2 regions of the Massilia sp. P2_C2 genome follow, and region 2 is predicted to be linked to the other one. Evidence: predicted binding sites of a transcription regulator. Region 2 holds the regulator's gene; the other holds the start of a gene.
The links. The regulator FNR, encoded in region 2, switches genes on or off when oxygen is low (the NO sensors DNR and NnrR bind a similar motif). The targets are predictions, from matches to a motif close to TTGATNNNNATCAA.
Positions count from the first base shown of each region.

Region 1: a site for FNR is predicted at 2,153-2,166, ahead of AC1DYX_RS13260 (KamA family radical SAM protein). Genes of this name have one in related genera too.

Region 1 is NZ_JBFUDR010000093.1:6,189-10,215, reverse strand. It holds gene AC1DYX_RS13270 (methyl-accepting chemotaxis protein) at 1-1,492, opposite strand, end outside; gene AC1DYX_RS13265 (cache domain-containing protein) at 1,541-1,999, opposite strand; gene AC1DYX_RS13260 (KamA family radical SAM protein) at 2,264-3,685, shown strand; gene AC1DYX_RS13255 (MFS transporter) at 3,702-4,027, shown strand, end outside.
Region 2 is NZ_JBFUDR010000234.1:1,590-5,616, reverse strand. It holds gene ccoG (cytochrome c oxidase accessory protein CcoG) at 1-665, shown strand, start outside; gene AC1DYX_RS22445 (FixH family protein) at 686-1,201, shown strand; gene fnr (fumarate/nitrate reduction transcriptional regulator Fnr) at 1,219-1,986, opposite strand; gene AC1DYX_RS22435 (cytochrome ubiquinol oxidase subunit I) at 2,187-3,602, shown strand; gene cydB (cytochrome d ubiquinol oxidase subunit II) at 3,602-4,027, shown strand, end outside.

The DNA of each region.
Region 1 (4,027 bases), on a different contig from region 2:
GCAGGCTGGCCGCCGCCGCCGCGGCCTGTTCGACGAGGGCGGCGTTCTGCTGCGTCATGTCGTCCATCTGCCCGACCGCGCGATTGACTTCGGCGATGCCGTCGGCCTGTTCGCTGCTGGCGGTGCTGATGCGGTGGATGATGTCGTTCACCTGCTGCACGGAGGCGACCACGCTGCCCATGCTGGCGCCGGCCTCGCCCACGGCGACGCTACCGTTGTCGATGATCGCCACGGAAGCGGCGATCAGCGCCTTGATTTCCTTCGCGGCCGAGGCCGAGCGCTGGGCCAGCGTGCGCACCTCGCTGGCGACGACGGCGAAACCGCGGCCCTGTTCGCCGGCGCGCGCCGCTTCGACGGCCGCGTTCAGCGCCAGCAGGTTGGTCTGGAACGAGATGCCGTCGATGACGCCGATGATCTCGACGATCTTGCGCGAGCTGGCGCGGATCGATTCCATCGTGGCCACGGCGCGGTCGACGGCCTGCCCGCCGCCGGCCGCCAGCCGGGCCGCCTCGGCCGCGAGTTCCGTCGCCAGCCGGGCATTGTCGGCATTGTCCTTGACGGCCTGGGTCAGGGTTTCCATCGTGCTCGCCGTCTGTTGCAGCGAGCCGGCCTGCAACTCCGTGCGGTTCGACAAATCCAGGTTGCCGCTGGCGATTTCCCTGGACGACGTATCGATCGAGCGCACGGCATCGAGCACGCTGCGCAAGGTCCGGTTCAGGTTGGAGATGGTCTGGTCGAGCGCGCGCGCCGTGTCGGCGATCTCGTCGCGCCCGTCGTTGCGCGCGCTGGCGCACAGGCGGCCCTCGGCCAGATCGCCCACGACGACGGAAATGGCGCCGATGTCGCGCAGCATGGCCCGGCGCACGAACATCGTCACCGCCAGCGAGACGGCGATCGACAGCACGACCAGCACGGCCATGCCCGTGCCCAGGCCGTGGAATTCGGCGCGCGCCGCGGCATACGCCTGTTCGCTGAGCGTCGTTTCCAGCGTGGCCAACTGGGCCAGCTGCTCGTTCAGCACATTGAATTCCTTTTCCGCCTTCTGCATCGAGTTGGTGGCGATCGACTGGTCGACCTGCGCCATCTCGATGGTGTCCTGCACGGCCTTGCGGTAGGCCGCCAGCGCCGTCAGCGACGCTTCCACATGTTTGCGTTCCGCGCCGTCCGTCGTGCGCACCAGTTGCTGCAATTGCGCCTGTACCGCGGCGTGGCGCTTGCCGATGTCGGCGATCAGGGCGTCGAGGCGGTTCCTGGCGAAGCTGCCGTTGATCCAGGCCAGCAACTGGTAGGCGTTGGCGTGGACGTATTTCGCGTCGCCCGCCACGTCGGCCACGTTTTTCAGCCGCGCGGCGCGGACCTGCACCATGTTTTCCAGCGATGCGTTCTGGCGCACCATGCCGTACCAGGCGGCGCCGGACAGCATCGACAGGAGCACCAGCGCGAAGCCGGGCGCCAGCAGCAGCTTGGGACCGATACGTAGTTTATTCAGCATGCTTCGCTCCCGCCTTCGCGCAATCACGGGCATGCCGCCCGCAGGCAATTATTGTTTCTTGTACAGCCCGGCTTCGAGCACGACGCCGTCGACGAGAAGGATGTACGTCGTCTTCGGCTCGATCTTGCCGGTGGTCGGATTCTTGTACTGGTAGTCGACCCAGCCCTTGCCCTTGGCGGCGGCCAGTTCGATGATCTCGCGGCGGTATTTCTTGCCGTTGGCATCGGGCACGTCCGTCAAATCCTTGCCGACGATCGACGGGTTGTAGGGGTGGGCCAGCACGATGCCGGTCTTGACGTCGCGCATGTCGATGTACAGCGAACCCTGGACGAATTCCGGGTCCTTGGCCGAGATGCGTTTCATGACTTCGTCCTTGCCCTTGGCCTTGACCATGGCGGCGCCGCGCTCGGCCATGGCGATCGCATCTTTTTCGGTCGGGTCAAAGGCCAGCGCGCTCGTGCAGGACAGCAGGAGGGACGCTGCGACTACGGTGGCGGTCAGCTTCATAGGATGTCCTTTCGGGAGAAAAAAGATAGGTCTGAATGTTGCCTATTTGCATTTCGTACTCTACGCCGCCGCCTCATCCGTGCTGTTGTGCAAACGCAAGCGGTCTCCGCCGTGCGCTTGCAACGTCAAGACTGATTTTTCGCAGGGCCAAACTTGACTCGCGGCAACTCGGTGGCGATGTCGACTGCCTACTATCGGTTCTTGACGGCAATTATTTCCTTGCGTCACCTTTTATCGCCAACCTTTCCCATCAGGAGAACTCCCGTGAGCCACGACGCAACGCCCGCCAAGTTCAAGCCCTATACCCGCCAGTCGATCCAGAACGCCCGCCAGTGGCATTGGATGAGCCCCGACCTGCGGGAGGCGGTCCAGGTGGTCTCCCATGTGCTGCCGTTCCGTACGAACGAATACGTGATGGATCAGTTGATCGACTGGAGCAATATTCCCGACGATCCGATTTACCGGCTGACCTTCCCGCACCGCGACATGTTGCCGGCGCGCGAATACGAACAGTTGCGCGACCTGGTGCTGGTCAGGAAAGACGACGCCGCACTCGCGAAGCTCGTGCACGACATCCGCATGCGCATGAATCCGCACCCGGCCGGCCAGATGACGCACAACGTGCCGCGCGTGAACGATGCGCCGCTCAAGGGGCTGCAGCACAAGTACAAGGAAACCGTACTGTTCTTCCCCAGCGCGGGCCAGACGTGCCATGCCTATTGCACGTTCTGCTTCCGCTGGCCGCAGTTCGTCGGCATGGAAGAGATGAAGTTCGATGCGCGCGAGTGCACCGACCTGGTGGCTTACCTGGCCACGCATCCGGACGTGACGGACGTCCTGATCACGGGCGGCGATCCGATGATCATGAATACGCGTTCGCTGGCCGAATTCATCGAGCCGCTGCTGGCGCCGCAACTGGCGCACATCCAGAACATCCGCATCGGCACCAAGTCGGTCGCGTACTGGCCGCAGCGCTACGTGTCGGACAAGGACAGCGACGACCTGATGCGCCTGTTCGAACGGGTGGTCAAGTCCGGCAAGAACCTCGCGCTGATGGGACATTACAACCACGCCGCCGAATTGCGCCAGCCGATCGCCCAGCAGGCCGTCAAGCGCATCGTCGGCACGGGGGCCACCCTGCGCATGCAGGGGCCGCTGATCCGCCACATCAACGAAGACCCGAACAGCTGGGCCGAGCTGTGGACGACGGGCGTGCGCCTGGGGGCGATCCCCTATTACATGTTCGTCGAGCGCGACACCGGGCCGCGCGACTACTTTGCCCTGCCGCTGGCGCGCGCGCACGAGGTCTTTCAGGCCGCGTACAGCATGGTGTCCGGCCTGTCGCGCACCGTGCGCGGGCCGTCGATGAGCGCCTTCCCCGGCAAGGTCGTGATCGACGGCGTGGTGACCATCAACGGCGAAAAGCTGTTCGCGCTGCAGTTCCTGCAGGCGCGCAATCCGGACTGGGTACGCCGGCCGTTCTTCGCGAAATACGATCCGGACGCCACCTGGCTCGATCACCTGAAGCCCGCGTTCGGGCGCAAGAAGTTCTTCTTCGAGGGCGGGGAGGACGACCACGACGTCGTTGCCGGCGCGCCCGGACGCGTGATCCCGATCGTGCCCGCGCAAGCACAAGTGCAAACACACGACCGGCGCGCCAGTGATACCCAGCCCGACGCGGCCTGACCCCAGGGACGCCATCATGGAAACCGACCAGGATTGCCGGGATCAAGCGCGCCTCTCCGGCGTGGCGGTGTTTTTCTACGTGTTCCTGCCGTTCGCGCTCGGGCATTATCTGTCTTCGCTGCTGCGCAACGTGAACGCCGTGCTGGCACCGCACCTGGTCGGCGCACTCGCGCTGACGCCGGGCCAGCTCGGCCTCCTGACCAGCGCGTTCTTCTTTGCGTTCGCCCTCGTCCAGCTGCCGGTCGGGATCGCGCTCGACCGCTATGGGCCGCGCAAGGTGCAGCTGGCGCTGCTGCTGCTGGCGACACTGGGCGCGCTGTTGTTCGCGGCCGGGCGCTCGTT
Region 2 (4,027 bases):
GAGCGGCCCGCACCGGCAAGGCAGGGAAAACCGACGGCGACTGCATCGACTGCAGCCTGTGCGTGCAGGTCTGCCCGACCGGCATCGACATCCGCAACGGCCTGCAATACGAATGCATCGGCTGCGCCGCCTGCATCGACGCCTGCGACGGCGTGATGGACAAGGTGCGCAAGCCGCATGGCCTGATCCGCTACGCCACCGAAAACGCGTTGGCCGGCGGCTGGGATGCGCAGCAGATCCGCGCGCGCCTGCTGCGCCCGCGCACGATCGGCTACGGCCTGGTGCTCGTGCTGATGGCGGCCGGCATGAGCACGGCGCTGGCGCTGCGGACGCCGCTGAAGCTGGACGTGATCCGCGACCGCGGTTCGATGGGCCGCGAAGTGGAGGGCGGCCAGATCGAGAACGTGTACCGCCTGCAGCTGATGAACACGGGCGAACAGGGGCATCTGTTCCACATCGCGGTGAGCGGCATCCGCTCCGCCACCGTCGTGGACGAGGATATCGTCGAACTGGACGGCGCCTCCGCGCGCGCCGTGCCCGTGCGCGTGCGCGTCGCGCATGGCGCCGCACCGACGGGGTCGAACGCGCTGGCCTTCACCGTGACGGCGCAGGACGAGCCGTCGCTGCACGTGACCGAGAAGGCCGTCTTCATCGTACCGAGATAAACGACAACAGGATCAACAACATGCACGCGACTTCACACTCCACCGGGGCCGGCCCCTGGTACACCCATCGGTGGCCGTGGTTCCTGATGCTCGGCCCGGCCACGGTGCTGGTGGGAGGCGCCTTCGTCGCCTGGCTCGCCGTCGGCCATCCGGACGCCCTCGTCGTGGGCGACTACTACAAGCAGGGCAAGGCGATCAACCAGGAGCTGCGCCGCGACCGCGCGGCGACGAAGCTCGGGCTGACTTTGCAGGCACACTACGACGCGCAGACGGGCATGCTATCGGGCCGACTTGCTGCGCGCACGGGTACGGCGCAAGCGGCCCCGTTCACGATCTACCTCGCGCACCCGACGCTGCCGCAGCGCGACCTGCGCCTGTTCGTGCGTCCGGCCGAAGACGGCACGTTCAAGGTGGCGCTGCCCGCGCTGGAACGCACGCACTGGCAGGTCGTCGTCGAAGGCGGGCTGCGCGACTGGCGGCTGGCGAAAGGGTGGGATGGCGTGCGGACGCTTACGATCGTGGCGGATGCACCCTGACGTCCGCGTGAGCCCGATCAGGCCATCGGGCTGCACTGCTCCGTCCCGGCCGCCATTGCCTTCAGCCGCACGGGTTCGAGCAGCTCGACTTCGCGCTTGTCGACCTGCACGAGGCCCAGCTTCTTGAAACGCGACAGCAGGCGGCTGATGCTTTCGATGGTCAGGCCGAGGTAGTTGCCGATGTCCTCGCGCGACATGCGCAGCTGGAAGCGCGTGGCCGAATAGCCGCGTGCCGCGTAGCGGGCGGACAGGTTGATGAGGAAGACGGCGAAACGCTGCTCGGCGCGCATATTGCCCAGCAACAGCATGACGTTTTGCTCGCGTGTGATTTCCTGGCTCATGATGCGGTGGAAGTGGCGCAGCAGCGCAGGCACCTGGCCGAACAGTTCTTCCAGGTGCGCGAACGGGATTTCGCAGACTTCGCTGTCTTCCAGCGCGACGGCGTCGCAGTGGTGGCGGTCGCCGCTGATGGCGTCCATGCCGAGCAGCTCGCCGGCCATCTGGAAACCCGTGATCTGCGACTCGCCCGCCGCGTTGATCTGGTACGTCTTGAAGTGGCCGAAGCGCACCGCGTACAGGTTGCGGAACGGATCGCCCATCTTGTACAAGGGCTCGTCGCGTTCCAGGCGCCGGCGCTTGCCGATGATCTTGTCCAGGCGGTCGATGTCCGCGTCTTCCAGGCCCATCGGCAGGCACAGCTGGTGCATGCTGCATGCCGCGCAACTGATCTTCAGCGCGTTGACATTGATGGGTTTATCGAAAGTAATGGTATCAGCGGAAATCATGGAGAGCGCCTCGGGGTAGTGCCTTGATTATAGACGTATTCATGCCGTGATCCCGATGGAAATCAAACATTCATTGTCGCAGTGCTACATGAAGTGTAGTGTTCGCGCACGAATATGGCAGACACGGCACGCCGATGCCGCCAACCGTGCGCGGGATGAGCCATGCTAGATTCCGTCCATCGCAACGACGAGGATTCGGCATGCATGGCTCGACGGCCCTGGACCTGGCGCGCGTCCAGTTCGCATTCACGATGTCGTTTCACATCCTGTTCCCGGCCATCACCATCGGCCTGGCCAGCTATCTCGCCGTGCTCGAAGGGTGCTGGCTGATGACGCGGCGCCAGGTCTTCCTCGACCTGTACCACTTCTGGCTGCGCATCTTCGCCGTCGCCTTCGGCATGGGCRTCGTGTCCGGCATTGTCATGGCTTACCAGTTCGGCACCAACTGGGGTTTCTTTTCGGAGTATGCCGGACCCATCACGGGGCCGCTGCTCGCCTACGAGGTATTGACGGCCTTTTTCCTGGAAGCGGGCTTCCTCGGCGTGATGCTGTTCGGGTGGACGCGCGTCGGCCCGGGCCTGCATTTCCTCGCCACGTGCATGGTGGCGCTGGGTACGCTGATTTCGGCCACGTGGATCCTCGGCGCCAACAGCTGGATGCAGACGCCGCAGGGCTATCTCATCGCGGACGGGCGCATGGTGCCCGCCGACTGGTTCGCCATCGTGTTCAATCCGTCGTTCCCGTACCGCCTCGCGCACATGGCCAYTGCCGCGTTCCTGTCGACGGCGCTGTTCGTCGGCGCCTCCGCCGCATGGCACCTGCGGCGCGGCAAGGATGGCCCGGCGCTGCGCACGATGTTCTCGATGGCGATGTGGATGATGGTGGCCGTGGCGCCTGTGCAGGCATTCGTGGGCGACCTGCACGGGCTCAACACCCTGAAGCACCAGCCCGCGAAGATCGCGGCCCTCGAAGGCCACTGGCAGGGCGACGGCAAGCCGCTGCCGCTGCTGCTGTTCGGCGTGCCGGACATGGACGCCGAGCGCACCCGCTACGCCATCGGTATTCCGCGCCTCGGCAGCCTCGTGCTCACGCACAGCTGGAACGGCCAGATCCCGGGGTTGAAGGATTTTCGGCGCGACGAGCGGCCGAATGCGCTCATCGTGTTCTGGAGTTTCCGTGTGATGGTCGGACTCGGCCTGCTGATGATCGCGCTGGGCGCATGGAGCCTGTGGCTGCGCTGGCGTGGCCGGCTGTACGACACGCGCGCGTTCCTGCGCCTGGCGCAATGGATGGGACCCGCGGGCCTCGTCGCCGTGCTGGCCGGCTGGATCACGACGGAAGTCGGCCGCCAGCCGTGGGTCGTATACGGCGTGTTGCGCACGGCGGATGCCGTGTCGCCGCACGGGCCCGGGCCGCTCGCGCTGTCGCTGGCGCTGTTCGTCGTGGCCTACCTGTTCGTGTTCGGCGTCGGGATCGCGTACGTGCTGCGGCACGTGCGCGCGGGGCCGCTGCGGTTCGAGGACACGCGCCCGCCGGAGGGCGGACCGGGCCGGGGCCGCACGCCGGCCCGGCCGCTGTCCGTGCCCGGACGCGGTGCGACGGCGGAGGAGGCGTAATGGACACCGCCTCGATATGGGCCGGCATCATCTTGTTTGCCGTCTTCATGTATGTCGTGCTGGACGGCTTCGACCTCGGTATCGGCATGCTGTACCCGTTCGTGCCGGGCAAGCGCGAGCGCGACGTCATGATGAATTCCGTGGCACCCGTCTGGGACGGCAACGAGACGTGGCTCGTGCTGGGCGGCGAAGGCCTGCTGCTGGCCTTTCCCGCCGCGTATTCGATCATCCTGTCCGGCCTGTACCTGCCGCTGATCTTCATGCTGCTGGGCCTCATCTTCCGTGGCGTCGCGTTCGAGTTCCGCTTCAAGGCCAACGACCGCGAGCGGCCCGTGTGGGATGCCGCGTTCATCGGCGGCTCGACGGTGGCCGCGTTCTTCCAGGGTGTGTCGCTCGGGGCATATTTGCAGGGCATTCCCGTGTCC